4 regions of the Paenibacillus sp. FSL R5-0623 genome follow, and region 2 is predicted to be linked to each of the others. Evidence: a T-box and tRNA genes for the amino acid it is inferred to sense, from the RefSeq annotation. Region 2 holds a T-box; the other regions hold tRNA genes.

Region 1 (7,706 bases), 3.3 Mb from region 2:
CTATCGAACATCTTCCGGAAGACGAATGAGGGCTGTAATGCAAAATCGGAGCATGGCGGGGTGTCTTGGGATTTCCACCCGGCGGGTGGATGGCATGACCTTTGCGATTGGTTCGGGCATTGCCGGAATTGCTGGCTGTGCGTTAACGCTCATTGGTCCGATTGGTCCTTCGCTTGGTACGTATTATATTGTGGATGCTTTCATGGTCGTTGTTCTGGGTGGCGTGGGGAAATTGGTCGGAACCGTGTGTGGTGCATTGGGGATTGGTATGTTCAACACGCTGTTCGAAACCTATACCTCGGCCTCCATTGGCAAGGTGCTTGTGTTTGTATGTATCGTTGCTTTCCTGCAATGGAAACCACGCGGATTGGTCGCGATGCGCACACGGAGTCTCGATTAACGTGAAAAAGGGGGTTAGTTCATGTCCGCTTTACTCAAGACTGGCAGTCTGAAAATGAGGATTATCTGGGCGGTTGTACTGATCATGATGTGTCTTGCTCCACTAATCTCCACGGAGTTTCGTCTGAGTCTGTTAGCCAAGTTTTTGGCGCTGGCAATCCTGGCCATTGGACTCGATCTGATCTGGGGTTATGGGGGTGTGCTGAGTCTTGGGCATGGGGTGTTCTTTGGTCTGGGTGGGTACGCGATGGCGATGTATCTGAAGCTTCAGGCCAGTGGAGCAACGCTTCCTGACTTCATGGGATGGAGTGGCCTCAGTGGTCTGCCATGGTTCTGGGAACCATTTCGCTCTTTCCCGGTGGCGCTGTTATTGGGGATAGCCCTTCCGGCATTACTCGCCTTTGCCCTGGGGTGGTTTACGTTCCGTAACCGGATCACCGGTGTGTATTTTACCATCCTGACTCAAGCCTTGGTTCTCATTACGGTAACACTGTTTGTTGGCAAACAGGAGTGGACGGGTGGAACAAATGGCATTACGGGATATAATTCGATCTTTGGTTTTACACTTCATTCCGCAGGAACAACAATTGTTCTCTACTATATAACGCTTGCTGTTCTGGTGATTGCGTATGTGCTCTGTCGTCGAATGGTGAACAGTCGGTTCGGCCAAGTGCTCGAAGCTGCGCGTGATGGAGAGAATCGGGTACGATTCCTCGGATATGATCCGGCAGGATATAAAACGCTGGCTTTTGCTTTTTCCGGTGCGCTTGCAGGCATCGCGGGCATGTTGTTTGTTCTTCAGGTCGGTATTATCTCGCCATCCATGATGGGGATTGTGCCCTCCATTGAGATGGTTCTGTGGGTTGCGTTGGGTGGTCGCGGTACCCTTATCGGTGCGGTCATCGGAGCGGTGGTGCTGAATGCAGCCAAAACAGGTATAAGCGAGGCTTACCCCGAAGGATGGTTGTTTGTCATTGGTGGGCTCTTTGTAACGGTAGTTTTGTTCATGCCAAACGGTATTGTAGGTGTGTATCGTCATGTCGTTCGCTTGCTGAAGCGGAGAGGAGAGAGTGCGCATGTCCAAGTCACTCGGGAAAAACCTGAAGTCTACTAAAGATTCGGCGGTCCTGGTAGCTGAGGATATTACAGTGGCCTTTGGCGGGTTCGTTGCTGTCAAAGGCATGAATCTGAAGCTGCATGAGCATGACCTGCATTTTCTGATTGGACCGAATGGTGCAGGGAAAACGACGATGCTGGATGTGATCTGTGGTAAAACCAAACCCATGTCCGGCTCGGTGAAGATGGGGGATGGCGCGGACTTGACAAAACTGAGAGAACACCAGATTGTTCGCAAAGGTGTAGGACGCAAATTTCAGGCGCCATCAATCTTCGCGGGTCTGACGGTGCAGGAAAATCTGACGCTGGCAGCGGAGACTCGCCGTTCCCCTTTGCAAGCCATCGGTATTCGTCGATATGGGAAAATGAGTGCTGCCATGGAGCGTGTTACGCTCCAGATTGGTCTGCAAGACCGCGTTGAGACTCGTGCAGGAGCGTTATCGCATGGGGAAAAGCAGTGGCTGGAGATCGGTATGTTGCTTCTGCAGGAGCCACGTGTGTTGTTACTGGACGAACCAGCCGCGGGTATGACGGATGAAGAAACGCACAAGACCGGGCGACTGCTGCAAGAGATTGCGCGTGAACGCTCGGTTGTGGTGGTGGAGCATGATATGGAGTTTGTGCGAGAGTTCGCAGCCAAGGTGACGGTGATGCATGAAGGGAAACTGCTGAAGGAAGGTACGATGGCGGAGGTACAGGCAGACCCAAAAGTGGCAGAAGTGTATCTGGGCAAAAGGAGGGATGACCATGCTGTCGCTGCAACGAATTGAATCCGGCTACGGGGAAAGCAATGTGCTTCGTGGTGTGAACCTGGATGTACAGCCTGGACAGGTGGTGTGTCTGATGGGCCGTAACGGTGTAGGGAAAACAACGTTGATGAAAACATTAATGGGGCTGCTCAAAACACGCAAGGGCAGTATTCAGTGGCAAAATCAGGAGTTATCCACCTTGGACACAGCCAAGCGGGCAAGGGCAGGGATTGGTTATGTACCGCAGGGGCGGGAGATTTTCCCGCAGCTTACGGTGAAAGAAAACTTATTGCTCGGTCTGGAGACAAGTGCACCAGGAGTAAAAACGTTCCCGGAGGATGTACTGGCGATGTTTCCAGTGCTTGCGACGATGTATGGACGGCAGGGCGGGGATCTGAGTGGTGGACAGCAGCAACAATTGGCATTCGCTCGGGCATTGGCTTCACGTCCGGGGTTGTTGCTACTTGATGAGCCGACAGAAGGCATCCAGCCTTCTATCGTGGAGGACATTCGGCAGGTTATTTTGCAGCTCAAGGCAAAGGGGGATCTCTCGGTTCTGCTGGTAGAGCAGAGTATTGATTTTGTACGAAGTGCCGCAGATTACATCTATATCATGGACAAAGGAACCATAACCCTGCATGGGACACCGCAAGAACTGGATATGTCGCAGTTTGAACATCATCTCTCCGTTTAGTTGTAGTTAGTCGGCGAGTGGAGAAAGGTTTCAGGAACGCTTGTCCAGGATATTCGAGTATTTCGGATATAACCGCCGGATGCATTCCGGACATATGTCATGGGTGAATTCGGCGTGGGTATGCTTCTCCAGATAACTCTCAACGGAGTTCCAGTGTTCCTCTTCATCCTTGATTTGTTTGCAGACGGCGCAAATAGGCAACAGTCCACGCAATGTGCGCACTTCAGACAATGCCTTCTTCAATTGGTGTTCTGTCTTTCTTTGTTCGGTAATATCCATGTGTGCAATCAAAGCCAGATCACTATCCAGAATTGAATTTGCATAAGATAGAGGGGTGAGTTCTACACGAAACCACCTCTTTTCGTTGTATACAGTATACACGCAGATGTCATATGTATGATTTCGATTAAAGGGTATTCCGCGTTCTTTCAAATTCTGTGCGACAAGTGCCATGTTAGCGTTCTTGTCTCGTTTTGCCCAGGCTTCCGTCAGGTGCAGGTAATGTCTATGACTACTGTGTATATCCGGGTTTGGTGAGCATTGACCGAGTCCCTGTTGCCAGGCACGGTTACAACTTTGGATAATCCAATTGTCATCAACGATGATGAGCTGGTGACGTATGGACTGGAACGACAGCCTCTCCAGATCGGATGTAACATGTCTCATGGATGAGACCCTCCTTTGGCAGAAATCTTATCTCAGTTCATCTGGAATATCCAAAATATCAGCGACCAGGTGCCTGAATCGGGTTGCTTTGCGTGTGCCGTGAATGAGATTGGATAAACGATAGGGTGGGATGCCATGCTGTTCACAAAAGGTCTTCTGGTCCACTTGAAGTTCGGTTAGCCGTCGTTTGATGGCCCATCCGAACGGAGTAACTGGTTTTTTCTTGTTCAAAAGGGTTCACCCCTGGTTAGAATGTAGTATTCAGCCGCCTTTTCTTCATGTAGAATATATAGAAATGCGAGCTGTATGTTTCATTATATACGTAAATTCGTCATCTAACAATTAAAAAATACGGAAAAAAGTGTATTTTGTGATGATAAATGGCGTAAATACGTAAATAAAACAAATAAAATGACAAAAAACACGTCGGCAAGGAGGTTGCCGCGTGTTTTTAGTTTGTCTGAATGAAGGGGAGCGGGTATGAGGAGGAAGAGGATTAGGCTCTGTAGGCATGAAGTCCAGCTCCAAGCATATGGAAACTGGGGAAAAACGATTTCATGGACATCGAGGTTGGCTGTGCCAGTCCATCCGCAGCCGAGGCGCTGACGGTCTTCCATTCATTCTCCAGATCTGTGGCCAGGCGGACCATCAGATCCTTGGTTGTATCATTGTTCAGGGGAATGACTTTGGAGGCTTCGGTTATGCAGGCATTCATGGCTGAATGCAGGTAACCAAGGACCGCCTCCTCGACCGGGATATCGAGGTGGTGGTTAATCCAGGCGTGAACAGTGGAGAGGCAGCCAACCGAATCGTATTTGGCAAAGATCTGTTCGAGCTGGGTGAATTCAATCCAGGGGTGCAGAGCGCGTGCGAGTCTGATCAATCGTTTACCCATCGCGGCAGCTTGTTCTCTGAGATCTCCAGGGGTTCGCTGAACATGGACGAGCTTGTCGATCAGAGCTATCCGCCATGTATCCTTGTGATCTGCTGCGGTATAGATGCCTTTAATGGCCATACCTTCAAGACGAACGATGCTGGGATGCAACTGACAACGCATGAATGATTCGAGATCTTCAGCATTACGAATGGTACCCTCCCTGATATGGATATCCATGCCGAAGGAATGGGTGAACCCTCCAACCTGAATAGAGGAATCAAGCAGTTTGACATAATCGAGAAGCTTATTCCCACGGTTCACAATCATTCGCCTCCTGTGTTCGTTAAATGTCACTTAAAGTGACATTTATATTCCTTTTTGTTTGCTTTGTGTTTAAAAATCCGAATTATATGATAGTTATCATCCCATAAACGTCCGCTTTTTGTCAATAGTATCCGTGAGAATTAATGGATTAAATCTGGAATTTAATATCTGTGTTATTTTATATAACTTATTGCGTTACTTATGTGGAGAAATGTAGGGTGGACTATATATAAGGAAGGACTATATATAAATGAATCAACAAGATCGGCTCTTACCGAAAAAGAGGGGATCAAATCTAATCATATGCAGTTCATGGGTAAAGATGACGAGATTATGCGATTTTTGATGAAATTGCCTAGCTGAAAAAGTAGTATTAAAAAATACTTTACTTTTAGTTCTGAACCCAGTATAATCAATTCTGTTGCCGATTATTTACGACATGCGGTCGTGGTGGAATGGCAGACACGCTATCTTGAGGGGGTAGTGGGCGTATGCCCGTGGAGGTTCGAGTCCTCTCGACCGCATCATATGAACGATTAAAAAGAAGCTTTCCATTAATGGAAGGCTTCTTTTTTTTGTCTTTTTGAACAGTTTGACATCAAAGTTGAGAAAAAAAGGCCATCCATTACCGAGGCAATGGTGCTTACCTTCCGGCTACGGGTGGCCAATGTATTATTTTTGCAGCAAGTTCTTGATATCTTCTTCAATCTTGTCCGGTGTTGTTTTGGGAGCATAACGTTTCAGTACCTGTCCGTTCTGATCCACAAGGAATTTGGTGAAATTCCATTTAATTGCTTTGGAGCCGAGCAGGCCAGGAGCTTCTGTGCTAAGGTGTTGGAAAAGAGGGTGAGCGCTTGAGCCGTTCACATCAATTTTCTCAAACATGGGGAAGCTTACGCCATAATTCATCTGACAGAACTCGGCAATATCGTCGGAAGATCCTTTTTCCTGTGCAAACTGGTTGCTTGGGAAACCAAGAACTTCAAATGGAGCATCTTGAAACTTGTCTTGCAGTTCTTGCAGACCTTTGAATTGAGGAGTGAGGCCGCATGAGCTTGCCGTATTCACAATCAGTAACACTTTGTCACGGTAGTCGGACATTTCAACTTCTTGACCGCGAAGGGTATTCACTTTGTAATCGTAGACTGTCATCTAAATCGCCTCCATTTATTTACTCTTATATCTTCTATTATATTGGTTACAATTAAATATTGCAAAACTAATATGGTGTTAAAAGAATCAAAACAGGCAAGTTGTGCAGAATACGTGAATGAATTGCGAGTTGATTTTCGTCAGAGTGAGAATTAGATAGATTTAAAGAGATGGATAGAGTATGACCTTATTGTAAGCGCTATTATATGTGAGTATTGCCGAAAATCTGTCGATTCGGTGATCTGTGCGGACTTTACACCGTCATGGCGCGGGTGTATGATTCATAACGTAATTTCAATTTAAACTAAATTGTACCTGAAAAACGAAACAAACGATAATATCGCTCGATCTTATCCTTAAGATATACGAACGATGTTTTAATCGCTGAGTTTCCATTCATTGATGAGTGGAAAACGGGGGAACCAACAGAATGCGCTGTCCAGGACAGTAGGCATTCATGGGGTGAATTTTCCGGTGACAGCCGGAAATAGGGCGACTCTCGCGCCCGAATCCGTCAGCTAACCTCGTAAGCGTTAAAGGGAGAGGCAACAAGCCGTACGCTGGTTCATGGTGTTTTCGCCATGGGTTCTTTAAGAAGCGTTCGGGAGGCCTTGGTCCCCCACGCTTCTTTTTTGTTGTCTTTTCACGCCAAGGGAGGAACGAATGATGGATACTGAGATGATCTTAGTGACTGCTCCAAATGAAGCAGGACGCAAATTTATCAAATTGCTGATGTACAAAAAAATGCCCTTTGCCGTTCTAACCAACAGTGCAGGGGAAGAGCGCAGACTCCGTAGAATCGGAGTAGAACATGTCATTCGCATGAACACGGCTGCAGCTCAAAAATGGTTTTTGCCGCAGGGCAGCGTAGGCAACGTGTTTATTTTCGAGAACAGCCTGAATCTGACCTGTCGTTATTTACAGATCTGCCGTTCATGGACTTCGAAATCTCTGTGCGTTATTACGGAGCAGAGTCATCCTAAGGGTATCTATCGGGGCATGGGCGCAGACCGGATTGTATATTCGCTCAATGGGGAAGTTGGCTTTCTCCTCAATGGTTAATGCCATAGCTTGTGATTGCTCAGGTGTAAGGTGCCTGTTATAATTGAATGTATCGATAAACGGAAGTTTGAGGAGACTCATGCAGGATGGTGAGTCTTCTTTTTTATGGTTTCTATAGGTTGTTCAAAAAGTCCGCTTTTGATTACGAAGGATGCCTAGTGGCATCATCAGCATCGAATATGAAATTCAGCCGAAATGTCCGTTGCTCACGTAGTTTTCTCTACGCTCCGCTACTCCATTTCTAGCTTCATTCCATCTTCTCGGTACTGAAAACCAGACTTTTTGAACTGAATTAGGATCAGGAATCACCTGTGGCTTACAAGGAGGAATTGGCGTGCCGGATGTAGGTGGATTGAAATGGTTGTTTTTTGATGTTGGAGATACACTGGTGGATGAATGGGAGCCGGTTGATGATATTATCGGACAGTTCGTCCGCGAAGCCTGTGCATTGGGGTATCCGGTGAAGATTGAGGCGGTACGCGAACTGTTCGCGAACTGTTACCAGAAATATGAGCAATGGCCGATGAGAGTGGCGATTCGCACATTCGTTGAAGACGAGGGACACCAGAAGCAGATTCAGGACAAGCTGAAGTTTCAAAAAGATCTTGAACGTCCTTTTCCATCAGCGGATTACGTTCTTCAGCAGTTGTCACGGCATTATCGCATT
Region 2 (7,706 bases):
GACAAAGTGGTATGTCTTGCCGATTACATTGAACCGGGACGAGATTTCCCGGGAGTGGAACACATTCGCGAACAGGCTGAACGTAGTCTGGAGGAAGGTTTAATTGCCGGATTCGATTCGACGATCAGCTTGCTGATCTCGCAACGACGTGTCATTTATCCTTTGACCATGCTGTCGCGGAATGACTTAATTGCACGATTATAGAGGTTGTTCAAAAAGTCCACTCTTGATTACGAAGGATGCCTAGCGGCATCATCAGCATCGAATATGAAATTCAGCCGAAATGTCCGTTGCTCACGTAGTTATCCTACGCTCCGCTACTCCATTTCTAGCTTTATTCCATCTTCTCGGTACTGAAAACTGATCTTTTTGAACACACAATTATAGATTATGGAGGTTGGTTCATGACAGTATCATCGAAAGAACTTATGAATATGGCGGTTGCTGCCGCTGACGACAAAAAGGCATCCAATATTGTAGCATTGGATCTGATTAATGTTTCTCTGGTGGCGGATTATTTTGTTATTTGTCACGGGAATTCCGATACACAGGTACAAGCCATTGCCACTGAAATTCGCAAACAGGCTCATGCAGCCGGAGCGACGATCAAAGGTATCGAAGGTATGGATTCTGCACGTTGGGTACTGATGGACATGGGCGATGTTGTTGTTCATATCTTCCACCGCGACGAGCGTGAATACTACAACATTGAACGACTCTGGTCTGATGCCAAAGTGGTGGAAACTGTATGAGTTTGATTGCTGGAACAGTCGTCTCTTTGCCGGTTTCACGTGAAGTGTCTCCGTTTGGCTTCTTTTTGACGACAGGATCGGAAGATGTACTTCTTCACTATACCGAGTTAACGCGGGATATTAAGATTGGTGAGACGCTTGAGGTATTTGTATTCTTTGATACAGAAGATCGTCTGGCCGTAACGATGAAAAAGCCTTATCTCATGCTCGGCGAAATGGCACGACTGGTTGTGGCTGATGTTCACCCACGACTGGGCTGTTTCCTGGAAATGGGACTTGGACGGCAATTGCTGCTTCCTATTCGTGAACTGCCTGAACTGGAAGAACTGCGTCCTCAAGTGGGGGATGAAGTCTTTGTAATCATGGAACATGACAAACAAGGACGTCTGCGTGCCAAATTGGCCGGGGAACGTGAACTTTCACCATTGTCTTTCCATGCTCCAACTTCATGGTTAAACGAGTGGGTTGAAGCGACGGTATACAAGCCACTGCAGATGGGTACTTTTGTACTTGTAGAGGGCGGTGTACTGGGCTTTGGCGCAATTGGCATGATTCATTCATCCGAACGTAGTCATATGCTGCGTCTTGGTGAAAAAGTGAAATGTCGGGTGACACTGGTACGTGAAGACGGACGTGTGAATCTGGCCATGACTCAACTCAAACAAGTTGGACGTAACGAAGATGCAGACAAGCTGCTCGCCTTTATGAAAGAGCGTCCAATGGGCGGCATGCCTTACTCGGATGCAACTCCGCCGGATATCATCAAGCAGCGCTTTGGCATCAGTAAGTCTGCGTTCAAGCGTGCCTTGGGCAAATTGATGAAGGATGGACTGGTGGTTCAAAAGGAAAGCTGGACGTATCTGTCCGAATCTGCTCCTGCAGATCAAAGTGAAGACAAGTAATCTTCCTGATTAAATAGTTGTAATATGGAACTCGGATAAGGCAGGGATAGGCTGGGTAAACACCGGATACCCCTGTCTTTACTTTTGTTATATAAATTGAACTAAACATTTACACGAAACGGAGAGGACAGAAAGAACCTGAAGAAGCGTAGCGTTCGCCTTTATCCCCGGATTTAATCCTTTATAAAAGGAATCAAAAAAATCTGGGGATAACAGTGATCGGAAGGTTGTTCTGTCATTGGAGTGTCCAGTGTAAATATTCTTTAGTTCAACTTATATAGATCAGGATTGGAAAATGAAATTGAAAGTGCGGTGCCTGACATGTCTTACCGGAAATTTGCCTATGTGTATGATGAATTAATGGAAGATATGCCTTATCCGGACTGGATAAGGTTTGCAAGAACAGCATGGGAAAAGCATGGAATGCCCAAAAGTGTCGCTGAACTTGGCTGTGGAACGGGCTCCATTACGATCCCGCTCGTGAACTCCGGTTTTGAAGTTACAGGCATTGACCTCTCAGCAGATATGCTGTCGGTTGCGCGCAGCAAGATGGAGGCAACACCTCAGGGTCATCGCTTGTATCGCGAGGGCAGTGTACGTTGGGTGCAGCAGGATATGCGGGAATGGCGAGTTCCGGAACCTGTGGATTCGGTGATATCTTTCTGTGATTGTGTCAATTATTTGCTCGAACAAGAAGATGTCATTCGAACATTCCAGCGGACATATGAGATGCTGAAGCCTGATGGAACGTTCCTGTTTGATGTGCATCATCCCAATACCCTTATTCGTTATGATGAGGAGCAGCCTTTTGTACTGGATGAGCGCTCCGTGTCGTATATTTGGACTTGTGATCTGGATCAGGATCGCTGTGAGATCGAACATCATCTCAGTATTTTTTCGCGTGTGGATGATGGTAACAAGGATATGTATCAGCGGTTTGAAGAAGTTCATGTCCAGCGCGCGTATAATCCGGACTGGATGAAGCTAGAGTTATCCAAGGCCGGTTTTAGAGACGTGAAGGTATATGCGGATTTTGAATGGAAAGAAGCTGGAGACAGCGCACAGCGCTTGTTCTACGTGGCTGTGAAGTAAGAGCGAAAGATGACAACTGTCCTTATGTATGGTGCATAAGGGCAGTTTTTTGTTTGATTTTTTATGGAGAATGAATAGCAATATTCTGTAATTGGGAAAGGGAATGCTAGGAAAGACATAACGACGTGACAAAAAGTATTGCCAGTTATAATAAACGAGGCGATAATAGTCGGATAGAAAGCGTTTTCTGAGAAAATAAATCAATTGTCAATGTGAGGTGTAGAAATGGAAAGTACATATAAAACAAGACTTACGTCAGAACAGTTGAATGCCATAATAGGGCAGCATTTCTCTGCAAGCATACAGGACTACAAGGAAATGGTGGATGGCTGGGCCAATCATGCATATCTCATTACACTGAGTGACGCACAGCGAGTGGTACTCAAAATTGCACCGTCGGCTTCGACAAATCTGATGCGCTGTGAACAGGATCTCATGATTGCTGAGGTTGAGGCACTACGCCTCATCACGGAGCTACAGGATGTTCCCGTACCTCAAGTGCTGGCTTATGATGACTCGTTAACCATGGCTTCAGCACGTTATTTTATCATGGAGTACATGTCTGGAACACCCTATAATCAGGTCAAGGATCAATATTCTGCGGATGAGCAGGAGGCCATTGAACACCAGCTGGGTCGGTACAATCGTCGAATTAATGAAATCAAGGGCGAGAAGTTTGGATATTTCTCGGAGCAAAAACAGTGTTATTCAACATGGAAAGAAACATTTATGAATTTGATGGATGATATTCTTACCGACGGGGAAGAAGCTGGAATTACATTTTCGATTGATTACCCTGAATTGAGACGCTTGATTGAAGAAAAGTTGGATGTGCTGGACGATGTCAAAGAACCTGTGCTTGTGAGTTGGGATCTGTGGGATGGCAATGTTCTGGTTGACAAAGGTCGCATCACAGCGATTATTGATTTTGAACGTTCTCTGTGGGCAGATCCTCTGATGGAGCATTACTTTAGTCATTTTAACTATACTCCAGGATTCGTGAAGGGATATGGGCATGCGATTACCACTGAAAGTGAGCTGAAAAGAAGAAGTCTCTATGACTTGTACTTTGATCTGGTGCTGCGCATTGAGTGCGCTTATCGTCAATATGATAATCAGGAACATGTGAATTGGACCATTCATAATCTGGAGGAAGGCATCCAGCGTTTTCGGATAACCTGAACAGCAACGAGTGTTATGAACGGTACGAACCGTGTGACTTAAAAGGGTCATTATAACGTGTAATATTGACTTTGGGCTTGCTTTTTTGTATAATGGTCCCGATATTGTATACATATTTCGATGATAAGGATCAGTAGTAATTCCTGTACATAACAGAGAGCCGGCGGTTGGTGGAAGCCGGTTGACAGTGATTTGCGAACTCGCCTTGGAGAAATGCGGTGATTACACCATTCTGTTTAACCTGCTTGTATAAAGCTCGGGTTCAGAATGGAAATCCGCATCGGTTAACCGCCGTTACAGGTCCAAAGGGAGTGGATGACGAAGCACGTTCGTCCGCTAACTAGGGTGGTACCACGGGAATTCAACCTCTCGTCCCTAGCGCTGCAAACGCTACGGGATGCTGAGGTTTTTTTGTTGCAATTAAAGCTAACGCGAATAACCTGAAGGAGGAACAATAGATGAGTGAGAATAACCAGCCGAAACACGGCTATCAGCCACAAGTCATGGAAAAAAGTTGGCAGCAATACTGGGATGCAAATAAAACGTTTAAAACGGGTGAAGACCCTGCTAAACCGAAATTTTATGCACTGGATATGTTCCCTTATCCATCCGGTTCAGGTCTGCACGTAGGCCACCCGGAAGGATATACGGCAACGGATATCGTTTCCCGATACAAACGTATGCGCGGTTACAACGTATTGCACCCAATGGGTTGGGATGCTTTCGGTCTGCCTGCTGAGCAGCATGCACTGGATACAGGTGAACATCCACGAGATATTACATTCCGTAATATTGACAACTTCCGTCGCCAGATCAAATCGCTTGGTTTCTCCTATGACTGGGATCGTGAGATCAGCACAACGGACCCTGAATACTATAAATGGACGCAATGGATCTTTATCCAACTGTATAATAAAGGCCTCGCTTATGTGGATGAAGTTGCAGTTAACTGGTGTGAAGCCCTTGGAACGGTACTTGCTAATGAAGAGGTTATTGATGGCAAGAGTGAACGTGGTGGACATCCGGTTGTACGCAAACCGATGCGTCAATGGGTTCTGAGAATTACCGAGTATGCAGAGCGTCTGTTGGAAGACCTGGAAGAGCTGGATTGGTCTGAAAGCATCAAGGATATGCAGCGCAACTGGATCGGTAAATCGACAGGTGCGGAAGTTGTATTTGCCATTGAGGGTCGCGAGGAAGTCATCAAGGTGTTCACTACCCGTGCGGACACATTGTTCGGTGCGAGCTTTGCAGTACTTGCTCCAGAACATGAATTGGTAGAAGCAATTACAACCGATGACCAACGTGAAGCGATTCAGGCTTATCAGGAGCAGGCTTCTCGTAAGAGTGATCTGGAACGTACAGATTTGGCCAAAGACAAAACAGGTGTATTCACTGGTGCTTATGCAATCAACCCTGTTAATGGTGCAAAACTGCCGATCTGGATTGCTGATTACGTTCTTGCAGGTTACGGTACAGGTGCGGTTATGGCAGTTCCGGGTCATGATGCACGTGACTGGGAATTTGCGAAGCAGTTTGGTCTAGATATCATCGAAGTTATTCAAGGTGGAGACGTTACACAAGAGGCTTATTCCGGTGATGGCGCACATGTGAATTCCGATTTCTTGAACGGACTGAATAATGAAGAAGCGGTTGCCAAGATGATTGCTTGGTTGGAAGAGAACGGTAAAGGACAAGGGAAAGTGACCTATCGTCTGCGCGATTGGCTGTTCAGTCGTCAGCGTTACTGGGGTGAGCCAATCCCGATTCTGCATCTGGAAGACGGAACGATGAAGACCGTACCGGAGGATCAACTTCCACTGCTGCTGCCTGATATCGACCAGATCAAACCTTCGGGTACAGGAGAATCACCACTGGCGAATGTTACGGAGTGGGTGAATACGGTAGATCCAGAAACGGGAATGAAGGCACGTCGTGAGACCAACACCATGCCACAATGGGCGGGTAGCTGCTGGTATTACCTGCGCTTTATCGATCCGCACAATGACAAGGAACTGATCTCCAAGGAGAAACAACAGCAGTGGTTGCCAGTTGATCTGTACATTGGCGGAGCAGAGCACGCGGTGCTTCACTTGCTGTACGCTCGTTTCTGGCACAAAGTGCTGTATGATCTGGGTGTTGTGGATACCAAAGAACCTTTCCACAAACTGGTGAACCAAGGTATGATCCTGGGTACCAATAATGAGAAAATGAGTAAATCCCGTGGTAATGTCATTAACCCGGATGAAATCGTGAATGAATTCGGTGCAGATACATTGCGTCTGTACGAGATGTTCATGGGACCATTGGAAGCGACAAAACCGTGGAATGCAAACGGGGTTGAAGGCATGCACCGCTTCCTGTCACGTGTATGGCGTCTCTTCATCAACGAAGACACAGGAGCCATCAATGACAAGATTACGGTGGACGGTGGAACGGATGAGTTCAAGCGGACTGCTCACAAAACGATCAAAAAAGTTACGGAAGATCTGGAACATCTGCGCTTCAACACATCCATCAGCCAGCTGATGATTTTCATCAACGATGCATACAAAGCGGACACACTGCCTCGTGAAGCGATGGAGAAATTTGTACAGCTGTTGTCACCACTGGCACCGCATATGGCAGAGGAACTGTGGAGCCGTTTGGGTCATGAAGGTGGAATCTCTTACGTGGCTTGGCCTGAATATGATGAGTCCATGACAGTGGATGCGGAAGTAGAAATCGTTGTTCAGGTAAATGGTAAAATTGTAACTCGTGCTACAATCGCGAAGGATCTGGATGCACAGGGTATGCAGGACTTTACGATGGAGCTGGCACCTGTTAAGCAGGCGCTGGAAGGCAAGACCATTCGCAAGGTCATTGCCGTTCCAGGCAAACTCGTTAATATTGTTGCCGGTTAATCTCACCGGCTCGGAATAATTCATCCAGCTTTAACAAATCTTCATCATATTTGTCATGTGTCGTGTGGATCAGGCTGTCGAAAACGCCGTCAAGACTAACCTTCAGCAGTGCAAGTGCCTGAGCGGTAATACCGCCAGGTACGGCGACACGAGCCTGAAGCTCTTGCGGGGTGTATCCTCCTTCGGTGAGCAGCTTGCCTGTTCCCAGGAGCATTTCGCCAGCCAGAGCGCAGGCATCTGCTCTTTTGATGCCGGTCAGCTTCACTGCACTTTCGATCCACTGTTCCAAAAAGAACGATATGAATGCAGGTCCGCAGCTGGAGAAGTCGGATGTGATTCGTGTACAGGCTTCATCCACTTGGTACGGCCTGCCTATATGACTGAGCAGACTTTCCAACACAGCGCGGTCTTCACTGGTCATTCGTTCGCCATGTATGCAGAGGGATGCTCCACTGCCGACTTGGTGTGTAACGCTGGGGATTACCTTGGAGACTTTGCAAGGAAGTGAAGATTCCAGATGTCGCAGCTGCACGGGACTGGTGATCGAGACAATTATATGATTGGGATTCACGACAGGCAGGATGTCGTCAATAACATGTTTGAATTCAAGCGGCTTCACGCACAGGAAGATGATATTACTTCGGATCACCGTTTCCCGATTGCTCTGGGATTCATGCAGACCGGGGTAACGGAGGGATAACTGACGTACTTTGGACGGGGTTCGATTGCTGGCCGCGATCTGCCGGGGCTCAAGTGCACCCGATTGGATCAAGGCATAGATTAGCAGGCTGCCCATGCTGCCGGTTCCGATAAATCCAACCTTCATTGTTTCAGGCCTCCTTTCATGCTTTACGGTACTGGCGCAGTTCATTCCC
Region 3 (7,706 bases), 2.6 Mb from region 2:
GACCATTTTCTATGGTTATACACTGCACCCTGAGGAATTCATGCCATTCTTTGATATTTTTGTACTTCCTTCACGGGCAGAAGCATTTGGTTCTGTCTTCGCTGAAGCGGCACTGAGTTGTCTTGCCCTTGTGGGTACGGATGTAGGTGGTATACCTGAACAGATCGAGAACGGTAGCAATGGGTTGCTTGTACCGGCAGAAGATCCTTCTGCATTAGCTGAAGCGCTTGAAAAGGTGATGCTGGACCCGGCTTATCGTTATGAACTTGCCCGTTCGGCGTGTGAAAAAGCCAAAACACATTACTCGCTTGGCAGATCGGTCAATGAGTTAAAAAAGATGTATCTACAGTTTCCTAGCAAAGCTTAAAACGTAGAGCAAAAAGTGCGAGCCGCTGTGATAAACAGCGGCTTTTTGTCATGTTTAAGGAAAGAGTACCTGCGATGACTTGTGGTTATGAGGCACACAGATGCTCATATTCATGAAGTACATGGACCGTGAGATTTATATATTGTTGCGTCTACGAAAGGCGCCCCAGCGGTTCAGTACCAATTTGGCAGCCCAGATTAATGCCATACTTCCAAAGATGGGGTAAAGGATGGACAGCAGGGAACTGAATCCAAACTGACTGAGTGAGTAACACAACAGCATAATGGTTAATGTAATGAAACGGGGATGAACACGTATATGTTGCCTGAGTTGCAAGGTCATTCCATAGATATCGGCTACAAAGGTACTGAATATTTCCATGAAAATAAGGGATACATATACAGATTGCACTGCCCATCCAAGTTGAAAGGCAATGCTGCCCATCGGGATTTCGAATTGAATGATGCCGGGCATCTGGGCTGACATGGCAAAATGAGCTGCCATCAGCATGAAACCTACGCCAATTCCACCCAATACTCCACCCCACTTCAGCACATTCCGACTACGAATCTGGTTACCTACAGGCACAAGAACAGCTTGAGCCAACACCAGATTGAATGAAGTATACAACAGTGGAGACAGCCACACTTGAATAGGGTTTGAATCTGTCGTCAGTGTGATGAATCGGGAAGCACCTGGATGATGGATGGTACTGGTGATCATGAGCAGAGATAACAGGAGCATCATGGGCACGACAATGCTATTCATTTGTAGGATGGCCTGAATGCCTCGACCGAGAAGCAGATATGACCCTACAAGTGTGACGATCAGACCTGTCTGATAATGCAAACCCAGATGTTCAACAAAAACGGAACCTGCTCCGGCAAGCATGACACTGTTCACGCCAATGAGAATGAGAAGGGTCACCCAGGTGATCCATTTGCCCGCCTTATGGCCGAATAAATGTTTGTTCAGATCCTCATAAGAGCGGGACCCGGTATCGTGAGCGATCAGCATCATTTTGGTACCTAACCAGACAAAGAGCATGGTGGATAAGCCTATGGTGATGGTGGCCCATTTGCCATACTGGGTAAAAAACTGCAAAATTTCCTGCCCTGTAGCGAAGCCGGCTCCGACAACCGTTCCGATGTATGTAAATGCGATCTGCAGCACCCGAAATGCCTGTTTCATGTGTTTCCCCTCTCAGGCCCCTGTATAGTTTGGACATGCGGGTACCATGGTACAAGGTATGCTTGACCCACGAAAGTCATGACAATCGATAATAGCTTTGGCTTGAAATGCGTCCCAAGGACAGCGCCCAGGCAATTTCGCTTGAACTTATAGATAGATATATGATACTTTTACCTCATAGGATAGGCTTGGGAGGTCAAATCATGGAATTATTGAAACAACGAATTTTACAAGAAGGTGTGGTTATCTCGGATCAAGTATTAAAGCTGGATGGTCTGTTGAACCACCAGATTGATCCTGCATTAACGATGGAGATGGGACGTGAGTTCGCTGCCCGTTTTCGTGAAAGTGGAGTAACTCGGGTAATCACGGTAGAATCCTCAGGCATTCCGGTTGCTTTTGCAGCAGCCTATGAACTGGGGGTGCCCCTTGTATTCGCCCGTCGTAAAAAAACACTTCTGGCTGATCCTGATGCTTACTGTGAACGTGTACCGTCCTTTACCAAAGGAATTGTAACTGACATTATGGTATCCCGCGAGTTCATTCATGAGAATGACCGCATTTTGTTCATTGATGATATTATTGCCAATGGAGATGCCGCTCGTGGCGTCATCAAAATTATCGAGCGTTCCGGTGCGGAACTCGTCGGATTCGGCGTTGTGGTCGAGAAAAGTTTCCAGGCAGGAGCACGCACAATTCGTGAACAGGGTATTCCGGTGGAAGCCTTGGTACGCATTCGTTCCCTGAACGATGGAACAGTACAATTTGACGATAACGAAATGTGACATTTTAAAGGAATAGGGCCTATTTTTTGAACTATGCCTTTGCATGACCGCCGATTTCATTTATAATGGGGTTATGTTAGGGAGAGGAGGCAACACCATGGGGAACCAACCGGCAACAGAACAATTTTTTAATGATAAGCTGGCGGAATCGAAAGTTCATTTTGAACGTGCCCTGGATTGTAAACATACGGAATTCGATGACCTTTATCCCTATATGATTGAACATCCTCAATTTTTCTGGTACAAACGCTATGTTGCCTGGTCAGAATTACTGACGATTGTAGGCTTGTGCGAAGAGTTGTCCTTCTCTTGGAAAGAACAATTTACACCGCATCAAGTGGAGTACCTTGAAGAACGTGTGATGTCCGCCAAAGTGCTTGATTTTTGGTTCGAGAAGAACGACAGCAAAGAGCACGCGCAGCGGTAACTTTCAGTCGGGACATAATTTCGAATGACATAACAGTCCAATACAGTCACGTGAGACCTAAATGACATTTCATTTAGGTCTCTTTTTGTAAATAAATTTGAAATATAGGAGCCATGAAGATGATTAGTGATACAGAATTGGACGCCCTGCGTCTGTCAGGTGAGAAAGTAAGAGTCGTACGGGACGAGCTGGAATCGAACGACGTGAAGGGGATTGTGGTTGCCTGGGATGGCGAGCAGGTACTTATCCGTCGTCAGAATCGACGTGTCGTTAAGCTGGACCGAGGTTACAGCTATCAGCTGTTCAGCGAGCCGCGCCAGAGTCCACTTAGTGAGTAACAGCTTATAATTATGGCAGTGGCCATGAGCGTTAAATGTTTGGAATTACCATGATTTCTTGGCATAATTGGCTCACTCGGGAGAGAAGATAGGTACAGTGAGGAAGATCTGTAACTATAGCCGAGAGGGTGTGCTACAAGCCATGACATTGATGAATGATAAAGTTCATGCCTACAAGGATCAGATTGGAGCATTAAGCGATGTGCTGCCAGGTGTGGTGAAGTCCTATCATGAGTTTACCGGAGAATGCTTCCAACCTGGCGTGATTGATGCGAAGACAAAACAGTTAATTGCGCTTGGGATTGGATTATTCGCCAACAATGAGGTATGTACCTTCTACCATGTAGAAGAAGCCCGTGCTAAGGGCGCAACAGATCAGGAGATTATGGAGACCGTAGCCGTGGCTGGAGCTGTTGGTGGAGGACATGCCCTGTCTCAAGGTGCGATGCGAGTGCAGAAGGCGCTGCATTAGTAAGCAATGCAACATACATTTTTAAGTGCAAAAAAGGCATCCGGTTAATAACCGATGCCTTTTTGTATGTGAATCACATTTTACCTAACATTTTATCATACATAAACTGTCCAGTTACCCGACGTGCTGTTACGTAACGATCATTGAAGTATGGATTCGATAACTTCGTGATGCTTACACCTTTACTGCTGGAGGCATGAGCGAATTGTCCGCCGCCGATATATACACCTGTATGTGAAATGCCTTTGCCTGTTGTATTAAAGAACACCAGATCACCTGTCCGAACATTGCTCTTAGATACGGGAGTACCTGCTTTGGCTTGCTGCTGCGAAGTACGTGGTAATTCAATGCTGTATTTGTTGAAAAGATATCTCATAAAACCAGAACAGTCGAAGCCGGCTACAGTTGTGCCACCCCATTTGTAAGGAATACCTGTCATGTTGTTCACTACGGAGTTGATACTGCTTGCCTCTGTGCTTGTTGCCCCGGATGTAAATAATACAGCTGCTCCAAAAATGGAGATAATCAGTTTTTTCAAAATCAATGTTCTCCCTTCGATGCCTACGGAGTTAGCTAAGGGTTCGGTAGAAGGTTCCCTATATTTCCTATGTATAAGAATAATTCACCCAAATTGGTTCCCCCGTTTTCAAACATGAAACTCGGCAATGAATAATTAAGTTTTTGTAACTATTTGAAACTATATTGCATAAATGCGTAATTGTCAAACCTATTTAAAACCCTTCGTAATACCTCAATGTTAGCGGAATTAAGGTTTTTATATGAAAGAAGGGATCAAGTTTGGGTATCATTCATGACAAAAACGTCATTATTGATTCGTTTAAGACGAATTTGGATAAATAAATAGGTTTGTCATGAGTTAAAAGAACTATCCCGTTATGTAGAATTAGAGAGATTATATTCATTAAGTTGCATATATTGACAATGATCGATTTTTTGCATATTATCTGATTATCCAATCCACATATTGGATTAAAATTGATTTTATTATGAGATAAATACAAATAAAGGAGGTTTAAGGACGCGTATCATAGGTAAGCAGAAGTGGAAGATTTATAAAAACAAACATAGGAGAGTGTTACATTTGAAAGCGAAGAAAATAATTACTTTTGTCCTGGCATGTACGATGGTGTTCTCAGCAGTTGGAATGGCAGTTCTTCCTGTAGGGACGGTATCTGCTGCGGATGCATCGGGTACTACAGCGAGTATTTCTGATATTTTGAAGAGCCAGCTGCCGGATGGGGGTTGGAGAAAAGATTATAAACAGACAAGTGGAGAGTGGGCGAAGTCCACGATCGACAACAAGGCTACATACTCAGAAATTAGAAGATTGGCGAAGGAATTTAAAAAGACGAATGATCCGCGTTACTCCACAGCTGCAATCAAAGGAATTAACTTTTTGATCAACATGCAGTATTCAAACGGCGGATGGCCACAAGTTTACCAAAGCTCCGGATATCACAAGCACATCACTTACAATGATGATGCCATGATTAATGTAATGATCATGTTGGATGAAGTAGCGGCACGTAAAGGTGATTTCTCGTTTATCGACAGCACTCTTGCTAACCGCAGTAAAAACTCAGTTGCCAAAGGTGTGGAGGCAATTCTGAATACACAGGTTGTTTCAGGCGGTAAGCTGACAGCATGGGGACAACAACATGATTCCAGTTCTCTTAAACCGGCAAGCGCAAGAATCTATGAAGTACCATCACTGACGGCTGGAGAGAGTGTAACGATTGTTAAATTCCTGAAAACCAGACCTGCTACCGCTAAAATTACGGCATCCATTAAGGGAGCTGAGGCATGGTTTAACAAAGTGAAGATTACGGGTTACAAGTATGAAAGAGCAAACGGAGACAGCAAAATTATCGCTGATTCCAAAGCTGCACCGATCTGGGCTCGTTTCTACGAAGTGGGAACGGATAAACCGATCTTTATTGGTCGTGACGGGGTCGTTAAATACAAACTAAGTGATATTGATAAAGAAAGAAGAGGCGGTTATGCATGGTATGGCAACTGGCCTTCCAAGCTGTAACTTGAAGTATGCTTCCGTTATAATGAACTAAACTATTAGCTGTTAAAGGTAAAGCCCGAAAACGACATGGACGTCTGGTTCGGGCTTTATTGTTATTATTTTCAGTGTTGACATGATAGATTTCACATGATATATTATCTCTTGTCGCCGATATTGATCACGGAGATACAATATGCGGTCGTGGCGGAATTGGCAGACGCGCACGGTTCAGGTCCGTGTGGGCTAACCCCCCGTGGAGGTTCGAGTCCTCTCGACCGCATCTAAAAAAAGACTCCTTAAGCTAACGCTTAAGGAGTCTTTTTTTGCATTTTTTGATATAACACTAACTTTAGACTTGAGTATCCAAGAGGTTAGTGCTTAGCTGCACGTACAGCAAATGGTCTTCCATCAGCCATACGGAACGTTTATTGCGCTGCGGTAACATTAATGCTGTCAATATTCGGTCCTTCCGATCCAGTGGTGACCACTTTCAATGTATTGGTCCCCGTGTTCATGGGGACCTGTATTGTTTTTTCAACCCAAGTGGACCAGCTTCCCGTAGCTGGAAAGGGCTCGTTGCTGATGACTTTGGTTCCGTTCACAAAAATGTCGAGGTTCCGAGTGCCGCTTTCCAGCGCATAACGAAACTTTACGTTTTTGGTACTTGTTGTAGTGTTATTAATGCTGTTCCATTGAATGGCCGAACCAGTCATCGCATTGAAGTTAACATACCCGGAGCCAGTGTAACCGGGGTAGATTGTTTCAATGGCAGCTTCCGTAAGTGACGTTCCGGTCTCGGCTTCATACGTAGTGCCACTGCCTGTATTCCCGCCGTTATTTCCGCCAGTAACGTTGGCAACAAACGTTGTTACGCTCTGAGGCGGGAGCTGTGCCGTGAAGGCTCCATTGGATACGGTAAGCGGGGTTCCGCTTGCCAGGTTTCGACTGCTGTCCGTAATCCATGAGGACACAGTGGAGGCATTACCATTCTGCAGAACGAATTTTTGGCTTGTGGCTGAAGTTCCACGGTTAATTGCCACAACGACGACTTTGTTATCACCTTTGTAGGCTGAGACAAATGTGTTCGTATCCGGATTTTTCGTTGCATCGACTCGCAGGTAGCCTGGACGCACGAATTTAGAGAAATGAGCCATATTATACCCGCGTTTGCTTATGGTACCGTCCTCTTTCATCGGACCATACTGTCTGCGGATGTACCACCACACATAGGCCTGGAAATCACCTTCTACCATGGCATTGTGCATGTGATAGGAAACGTCTAGTGCTTCAGGCCAGCGATCTGCTGAGTTGTTGTCACTATTCGGAACATACACCTCAGTCATCCACAGTTCTTTACCGGCTCCTTTTTGTTTAAAGAGAGGGTAGGCAAAATTCGAAATCTGTGTTCCATACGTATGCGCTCCCAGAATGTCCATGTTGGCAAGCGCCTGCGGATCATTCAGGATTGGGTCGGATATGTTCTTTAAGTACTGGAAGGATTCAGGCGCCATGACTTTGGTACCTTGAATGGACCCGGCATTTTCTTTCATGAATCGAAGGATCTCTTGTGGAGTCCACCAGGTCCAGTCATGAGCATAATCCGGTTCATTCTGCACAGAAATGGAATATAAATCTACGCCGTTATTTTTCATGTAGGTTACAAAGTCGTTCAGATGTTGCGCATAGGCGGCATATTTGTCGTATTTCAGGCGTTTGGCATTGGTGTCCCCATTGCGGTTGAATGTTTCAACCATGCTGCTCGGAGGATTCCATGGGGATGCGAATACGATAGCACCCTTTTCGATAGCCCGTTTGGCTGTGGCAACTTCACGGTACCAGTTATTAGAATCTGGATCGACGTAAATCCTGAGAATTGAGAAGCCTAACTGATTCTGATCGTTACCAAAAGCAGTTTCACGTTGAGCGGGAGTCAGATCACCAATCCAGGCAGGAAGGTTAATGCCCCCAAAGCCCTTGATCAGCTGTTTTTCCGAGGACAAATTAATGTTTGCATCGCTGGCTGCTGACACATTTGTCGGGGTTAACATCAAAGGCAGGGCTGTTAAACAGGCCAAAAGAACATTAATCGTC
Region 4 (7,706 bases), 180 kb from region 2:
GTCACACATTCTCATATCATATGGGATGGAGACAGTTCCTCCCCATTAGAAAAGGCACTTCTATAAGCTGTTGAAACCAGCTCATAAAAGTGCCTTTTGCTTTGACGCCTATCCGTTCGGGGAAGCGAGACTATCGCTTAGTTTTTAATTAAATCCAGCGTCTCGTCAAACATTTGCTTCTGTTCCTCAATCTTGTTCTCATTACCGATCACGCAGCGCTGTTGTTGTTCAAGTATAGCCGATAAAAGCTCAGCAAAACCGATAATGTCGCTTTCTTTCGTGCTTAACACTTCGTCACGTTCCTGTTGCAGATCCGCTTCAGTCACATTCGACAGATAACACTCGAGCGAGAATGCCCCTTCGCCATAAGGCGTTCTCGGCGTATCGAGATCCTGAATCGCACCAATGATATAACGCGTCATCTCCCGCTCGTCTGCCCGGAAATCGGTCAAATATTGCGGTATTTCTTCATATACTTTGTACGTTTTATCGAGATTTGGATCACGATACGATGCAACGTAGCTGTCTCCGTTCCGTCTGAAGCCTGACATACAGCCATAAGCTCCGCCTTTGGCGCGGATATTGGTCCACAAGTAATCCAAGGACAGGATTCCCTGCAAGACCCGTAGTGAACCGGTGTATTGATATCCTTTGTTGATATAATTGCCCGTTTGCACCACGTACTGCACCTCTGAAGGGGAACGGAATCCTTCCTTATGCGTAGCCGGTGTGAACGTAAACTCTTCCTTGGCAACCTCATGTGTAAACAGCTTCGCTTTCAGATCAGATACCTGTTGCTCCAGTCCTTCATATCCCTGCTCATCGGCAGTGTAACTGACAAGCAAGTTCTCCGGTCTGAAAATATACCCCGTCAATTCTTGCAGATGGGAAGATAACTCTTCTTTTCTAGCCTCAAAGTTCGCCTGAAGATCCTCAAGCCACTGGTAAAAGGCAATGCCACTCACAGCTTCCCTGAAATCCGCAACTGCTGAATGTTTGGACGAAGACCGGCCAATTCCCGCAGAGTGTCCGCTATTGATCAGATTACGTTGCAGATTACCTTTCATCTGAGAGATGATCTCATATAACCGCTTCGAATTGTCGAATCGGGATGTGAACACAATTTCTTTGATCATATCAAAGGCAAATCCAAGCTTGTCATACAACACTTTTGCGTTGAACTCATAGGTCGCCTTGAATTCATTGTGCTTATGCGCATTAGCATAAGATCCAATCCCGCTATGAATACCGCCTGAATGGATATGGATTTCATTGGACAGTTCATTGAACGAGTAGTTTTGAGTGTCCACGTAACCCAATACATTCTTGAGCAATCCTGCATACGGCAGGAGATGACGTGGCACTTCTTTGATATCAAACAGCAGTCTCAGATAACCAATTCCGTTGGTGTAAAGGTTATGATGAAGGATGGTTGTGCCGTCGACCTGGTTCATCGTTTGATGCAACGTAGAGGCCTTCGGTTCAATATCTTCAATCGATAACGTCGGAATGACCTGCTGCTGCTCTTTGGTTGAAGGTGTATTCTGATACTCGGCGAGTGCTTCCGTTTTCTGAATCAACGTCTGGACTTCTTCCTCACTAAGACCGGCCTGAATGGTTTTCAGACGTTCTTTCAACGCTTCCTCCTTGCGTGAGTTCAGCCCCTTATCCGGGGTAAGCGCCACAAAAGAAGTATGTGTGTTTTGTAATATATACTTCTCAATGAGTTGCTCGAAGTAACCTTCGTTCATTTTTGTCCGCAGTTCAGCAAATACGTCATTGGCTTCCAAATGAGTAAAAGGTGCTTCTTCATCATACAACCAACTTTGCAGGGAGGAGAATCCGTAGATCAGCCCTTTCGGCATTCTGCCATAGTCCGCTTCTCTATGATTGAACTCATACGAATTAATTCCAGCAAGCAGCGCTTTAGGATCAAAGCCTTCTTTCACCACACGCTCAAGCACTTCTTTAACCGTTCCCAGGAAATCCTCTTTGCTCGCCAGATTGCTCTTCTTCAGCCCAACCGTGAACACAGGTTGATACAGGCTGTCATCATACGAACCGTAGACGTCCTTCGCGATTCCTTTATCCAGCAAAGCCTGTTTCAATACCGCTCCCGGAGCGTTCAGCAGTGCGTATAACAAAATTTGGAACGAAATGTTCAGTTCCTTGTCCAGACTTGTGCCGATTACCGCGTTATAGGTCAAGAAGCTGTTATCCACTTCCGATTCCGTACTTCCCGCAGAGTAAGTCTTAACTGTGTCTACCCGTTCTGCAAAAGCAGGTTGAAGTTGAATGGCCGAATCAATCTCGATGCGATCATATGCACTCAGATAGTTCTCATCCAGCCATTGCAGCTTCTCTTCCATATCCATATCCCCGTAGAGATAGATGTAACTGTTGGAAGGATGGTAGTATCTCGTGTGGAAATCCAGCAGCCCCTGATAAGTTAAATCCAGAATAGCTTCCGGGAATCCGCCAGACTCGGAGGAGTATGTGGTATCCGGGAAAAGGGAGTTCAGCACTTCTCTGCGCACCATTCGTTCCGGTGAAGAAAAGGCACCCTTCATCTCGTTATATACAACTCCGTTGTAGGTTAACTCATCGTCAGCAGAGGTCAGGTTGTAGTTCCAGCCCTCTTGTAGAAATATCTTTTCATTCTCATAAATATTTGTATTCAATACCGCATCCAGGTAAATATCCATCAGGTTATGGAAGTCATGATCATTACGGCTTGCGATCGGGTAGATCGTCTTATCCGGATACGTCATGGCGTTAAGGAATGTATTCAATGAACCTTTCAGCAACTCAACAAAAGAATCCTTGGCCGGAAATTTCTTGGACCCACAGAGCACGGAGTGTTCGAGAATATGGGCTACCCCTGTATTGTCTTCCGGAGGTGTGCGGAAACCGATACTGAATACTTTGTTATCATCCTGATTGGATAAAAGTACAATTTTGGCTCCGGATTTCTGATGTTCCAACAGATACGCATCCGATTTCAGTTCTTCGATTCTGCGGTCCAGTAACACCTTGTATGGCTTAAGCTGTTTCAACATATACTTGAGTCCTCCGTCCATAAGATTGTTTTATTGGTTTTGTGACTCTACATAAGTTCAGCAAGGTAAAGGTAATATATGCCTACGGATAGTATACACCATTGTTCCGTCTCTTCATAAAAGTCAGATGAATGTACCTTCTGATATGTATTATGCAGGGTTTATGTTTATGAGCTGCATGGTGATGTGGTCTGCAATGAAGTGACATTCATATTAAAGAACATCAAAAAAGATCGCATGCAGCTTGGTTAACAAGCGTCATACGATCTTTCTTTTTAAGATGCCGAGGACCGGGATCGAACCGGTACGGTAGTCACCTACCGCAGGATTTTAAGTCCTGTGCGTCTGCCAATTCCGCCACCCCGGCATGGATATTATTTCTTGGCGACAAGAAATATCTTACCATGAACTAATTAACTTTGCAACACTTTTATTAAAAATAATCCAACTATATAAGTTTAACTAATGATTTACATGATAACGGAGAGGACAGAAAAAACTGAAAAAGCGAAGCGTTCGCCTTTATCACCGGATTTTCCCTTGAGAAAAGGGAATCGAAAAAATCTGGGGATAACAGCGATTAGAAGGTTATTCTGTCATCGGAGTGTCAGTGTAAATAATCTTTAGTTCAACTTATATAAATGAAACAGGCACTGCAAGCGTCAGCTCACAGTGCCTAGAAAGTCCGAGTTGCGGTCCCGGACTTCCGGTAAACCAATCTATATTAAGGGAGGTGTGAGATAAGAATACCTCCCCAACATTAAAGAAACCTAAAATCAGCCTTAAATTAAACTAAAAAAGTAAAATGGGTCGAACACGAGCTGCTTCTTCCTCGCTGCACTCCACGATAACCAAGATATGGTCCTTTAACAGCCAATCTTCGTAATACCGCGCATCCTCCTCCGAGATTCCCGCTTCAGTCATTGTAAGTACCAAATCATCAGTCTCACTCCCAATCTCATTACCAGCGAGCCTGCGCACTGCATTTCCGATCGACATCGTCTGATCCATTCGCTTCCCCAGACCAGCCAATATGCCTTTCAGAGCGCCAAAGGCACCATCTGTTCCGGCACCCTTCAACGGTTTGGGCAAACCCGTCTTTTCGCTCACCAGCTCCAGATTAAGCTGCTCCTTCGCCACCGCTCCCAAATATTTTTCCTTGATGCCTTCCTCTTTCACCTTATTCAGCATAATTATAGCCTCGTTCTCGGTACGGGCCAGCCCAATAATCAATTGTGTCATTCCGTTCCCCTCCTTTTACCCTAATATAACCCCGTAATCCCCATTCAAAAACGGATCATCCACAGCTAAGACAAATCACCTAGAAGATTGTTGATTTCTCTTCTGGAAATCTATACCTAGTTCTGATAGACTAGATAAAGAAGACAAATTAACCATTGAAAACATTGACATATGGATTTGACATCTCATAATCAGGAGCAATGACTTATGAAAAAAGAGGTAGAAATTGCCATCCGGCGCAAGCAACAGATCATGGTTCGTAATACAAGCGGTCAGACGGTAACCGGTTTTCCCGAGCGTACCGCTGATACATCCATTCTCTCCTTACGAACCGTTCACGGCAGTCTGTGGATACCGTTTGATGAGGTTGAACATGTTACACGTCTGTTAAGCATCCGGTCTCATCATTTGAGCGGAATGCAACTCGTTTAGTCGGCTCTGTAATCCTAGAAACTCAGTTCCCGTATAGATACGTTAACTAGATCCATTGATGCCAGCACTTTATACCAAAAAACCAGACGCATACACGTCTGGTTTTTCTCTTCTACTAATCCTGTACCACGCTGCCACTGACCTCACAACAAAGGCCTGACTATCCTTGTTTCTGCCCGACCATAACCTGTTGTTACTTCACTACAAACTTCACTCGTGTTCCATCCGGATATGTACTTAACTGATTCCCTACCCATGAACCCGCACCACGATTATCTTTCGGGGTAATGTACTGGATATCTGCACCTGTTCCTCCCTCCGCGCACATCGCCATGGGCCACTCGTCACGATCCTTACCTTTTTTAACCGGAACACCCTTAAGTGATAAATCTCGATTGCCTTCCGCTCCATTACGATCAATGGTGCATACATCCGAATGCCCTGCCTTGATAGCAGCTTTAATATGTTTGGCTGTTTCGGGATAACGCTCTGAAGGGAACGTAATGGTATGGTCTACACTCTTGTTAGTCCCTACGAATGGATTAGGTATCTCCTCCGGCCATTCTCCCCCAGCCCAGGCATAGAGGGCTACCAGCAGCATCGCTACCAGCGTCAGAACCTGCTTTTTGAAACCTTGCTTGCCTTTACGTGTTCTTCTTGTGCGTCTCTTACTCATGCTGTGTCTCCCCCATTCAACACTTGCATTATAACAGAACGCCCGTTCGTAAAACAATCCAATAAAATAAAAAAACAGCCGAGACCGCCCGGCTGTCCTGCTTGTTTGATTATCCTACATTGGGAATGGCCTGTTGACGCAGCAATGGCAGTGTAACGTCAAACTGTGTACCTTTCCCCTCGGTACTCTCCACTGAAATCTGACCGTTCATCAGTTCCAGCAGTTCTTTGCAGATGGTCAGACCCAGACCGCTTCCGCCAAATCGGCGCGCATGGGAGATGTCGGTCTGAGTAAATGCATCAAACAATTGTTCGATCTGATGCTGGGGAATGCCAATCCCCGTATCACGCACAGAGAACATCAGTACAACGGTATCCATCAGTTGTTGCCTCACATCCACCTGTAACTGCACTTCACCTTGTTCTGTAAACTTGATCGCATTACTCAGTAAATTATCCAGTACCTGCCGAAGTCTTAGCGGATCACCGATAAGCACATCCGGAACATTCAGATCAGCATGACAGAGCAGACGTATGTGTTTATTCCGTGCCGCAGGCTCATGTGTCTTTACAATCTGTTGAATCAGCTTTAGAGGTTGAAACTCAATGTTTTCAACATCCATTTTGCCTCTGCCCAGTTTCGCCATATCCAGGCTATTGTTAATGATGTTAAGTAGCGCCTCACCTGATTGACGTGCTAACTCCAGATATTCTTTCTGCTCATCCGTAGTTTCACCCATACCGACAAGTTCAATCATACCCATAATGCCGTTAAGCGGGGTACGAAGCTCGTGATTCAGCTTGCCGATGAATTCCAATTGCCCTCTGCTGTTCATCTCAGCCATGGAAGCGGCAAACTTCAATTGCTGTTCAGCATACTTCCGTTCTGAAATATCGTATTGAATGCCTACAAAATATAAACACTCTCCGGATTCATTAAAGATTGGATCAATATTCAGTTCGTTCCAGAACTTCTGACCACTTTTTGTATAATTTAAGATATCAATCTTAATGGATTGTTGTTTCTTTAATGCATCACGGATCTGCATTACCGTTTCGGAGTCTGTATCCTGCCCTTGCAAAAATCGGCAATTGAGTCCGACAGACTCTTCATACGTGTATCCTGTCAGCCGGGTAAAGTGTTCGTTAACATACATGAGCGGAAGCTCAGGCAAGGTAGCATCGACCACCGTCACGGAGGATTTCACTTTCGAGATGATAAATTCCCATTGTAATGGGAGTTGATTATGTTGGCTCATGCCTTCCTCCTTCATCTCATACACGTTACTATTTGTATATTCTCTTTTCGTACTTTATATGAAGATACAACTAACCGAATGGTATGTGTTGATATAAAACCAATATATTATAATTGTAACACAGTTATTCAAGTCATGTGGTTCTTGGGTAATAGTTGATAACTAACATCCCACAATAATCTAACAACTCATCAGGAGGAACATACATGAAATTTCTGTTAATTATCATCATTATCATTTTGATTGTAGTGTTTTTTACCAGACGCAAACGTTAAGATAAGATCCGTTATGTAAGAAGTGAGAAAGGAAGATGGGTATGAGAACCCTCTTTTTTATATTCATGGTACTCTGTATCATCAATCTCTGTTTCCCAAAATTCGGCTGGTATCTGCGCTATGGCTGGATTTCCCGGGGTGAAGCCGAACCCAGCAGACCTTATATGACTATGGTCAGAACGACCAGCCTGCTGATGTTACTTATCGCCTTCACACTCGCTATGGCATGAATTATAGGCATTAGAAGATGACTGCCCTGTTGGGCAGTTTTTTTGTGATGAAATGACGAGAAAATGATAACTTTGTTTGTGGTGCAATGATGACAATGCCCGTAATATAGATATATCGTTTCGGAAAGGACATCATTGGCATGAACATCGCATTTTATCCGTACTGGGCCGCCAAAACGCTGCTCTCGCTTATTAATGTCATATATATCATGGTCATTACTACATTTATATACGGTCTCACTGGATCGGTACTCTCTGCTGCAATGTTTCCACTGATTCAGATCATTGCACGCATAATAGCAGGTCTCACTTTGCCATTACTTGTGAACCGTTTCCCATTCTCCAGACTATTGACCATCATTTCCATAACCAAAACATTCATCATGACCTGTATAGCCATTTCGTTGAATCACTTGATTTCACAACTGCCGCTTCTATTGCTCGGAGTGGTCATACTATCCTTTTTGGACGGATGGGAAACTCCGTTACTGAATGCTTTAACACCACGATTGGTTCAAGGAGAAGACCTTGTGA

What was found. The T-box of region 2 lies ahead of leuS (leucine--tRNA ligase). A T-box ahead of a tRNA ligase gene usually reads a tRNA of that ligase, here a tRNA-Leu.
Region 1: it encodes a tRNA-Leu, which carries the amino acid that the T-box ahead of leuS (leucine--tRNA ligase) is inferred to sense. The anticodon was not compared.
Region 3: it encodes a tRNA-Leu, which carries the amino acid that the T-box ahead of leuS (leucine--tRNA ligase) is inferred to sense. The anticodon was not compared.
Region 4: it encodes a tRNA-Leu, which carries the amino acid that the T-box ahead of leuS (leucine--tRNA ligase) is inferred to sense. The anticodon was not compared.

What each region holds. Positions count from the first base shown of each region.
Region 1 is NZ_CP150233.1:1,541,157-1,548,862, forward strand. Features, by position in the region: gene urtB (urea ABC transporter permease subunit UrtB) at 1-400, shown strand, start outside; gene urtC (urea ABC transporter permease subunit UrtC) at 422-1,513, shown strand; gene urtD (urea ABC transporter ATP-binding protein UrtD) at 1,476-2,285, shown strand; gene urtE (urea ABC transporter ATP-binding subunit UrtE) at 2,263-2,958, shown strand; gene MKY92_RS06935 (hypothetical protein) at 2,989-3,624, opposite strand; gene MKY92_RS06940 (hypothetical protein) at 3,652-3,855, opposite strand; gene MKY92_RS06945 (urease accessory UreF family protein) at 4,121-4,822, opposite strand; tRNA gene MKY92_RS06950 (tRNA-Leu) at 5,267-5,349, shown strand; gene MKY92_RS06955 (glutathione peroxidase) at 5,498-5,977, opposite strand; cyclic di-AMP (ydaO/yuaA leader) riboswitch at 6,350-6,525, shown strand; gene MKY92_RS06960 (hypothetical protein) at 6,641-7,039, shown strand; gene MKY92_RS06965 (HAD family hydrolase) at 7,374-7,706, shown strand, end outside.
Region 2 is NZ_CP150233.1:4,843,604-4,851,309, reverse strand. Features, by position in the region: gene yqeK (bis(5'-nucleosyl)-tetraphosphatase (symmetrical) YqeK) at 1-204, shown strand, start outside; gene rsfS (ribosome silencing factor) at 405-752, shown strand; gene MKY92_RS21315 (S1-like domain-containing RNA-binding protein) at 749-1,654, shown strand; gene MKY92_RS21310 (class I SAM-dependent methyltransferase) at 1,976-2,746, shown strand; gene MKY92_RS21305 (aminoglycoside phosphotransferase family protein) at 2,972-3,928, shown strand; T-box leader at 4,040-4,308, shown strand; gene leuS (leucine--tRNA ligase) at 4,387-6,831, shown strand; gene comER (late competence protein ComER) at 6,812-7,657, opposite strand.
Region 3 is NZ_CP150233.1:2,215,567-2,223,272, forward strand. Features, by position in the region: gene MKY92_RS10245 (glycosyltransferase family 4 protein) at 1-367, shown strand, start outside; gene MKY92_RS10250 (hypothetical protein) at 503-1,558, opposite strand; gene MKY92_RS10255 (xanthine phosphoribosyltransferase) at 1,762-2,343, shown strand; gene MKY92_RS10260 (hypothetical protein) at 2,441-2,770, shown strand; gene MKY92_RS10265 (hypothetical protein) at 2,890-3,108, shown strand; gene MKY92_RS10270 (carboxymuconolactone decarboxylase family protein) at 3,251-3,580, shown strand; gene MKY92_RS10275 (C40 family peptidase) at 3,654-4,118, opposite strand; cyclic di-AMP (ydaO/yuaA leader) riboswitch at 4,124-4,255, opposite strand; gene pelA (pectate lyase) at 4,674-5,636, shown strand; tRNA gene MKY92_RS10285 (tRNA-Leu) at 5,811-5,895, shown strand; gene MKY92_RS10290 (carbohydrate-binding protein) at 6,041-7,706, opposite strand, start outside.
Region 4 is NZ_CP150233.1:4,661,701-4,669,406, forward strand. Features, by position in the region: gene MKY92_RS20490 (insulinase family protein) at 138-3,059, opposite strand; tRNA gene MKY92_RS20495 (tRNA-Leu) at 3,341-3,426, opposite strand; gene MKY92_RS20500 (hypothetical protein) at 3,852-4,301, opposite strand; gene MKY92_RS20505 (hypothetical protein) at 4,509-4,733, shown strand; gene MKY92_RS20510 (NucA/NucB deoxyribonuclease domain-containing protein) at 4,927-5,409, opposite strand; gene MKY92_RS20515 (ATP-binding protein) at 5,519-6,667, opposite strand; gene MKY92_RS20520 (DUF6199 family natural product biosynthesis protein) at 6,984-7,172, shown strand; gene MKY92_RS20525 (MFS transporter) at 7,313-7,706, shown strand, end outside.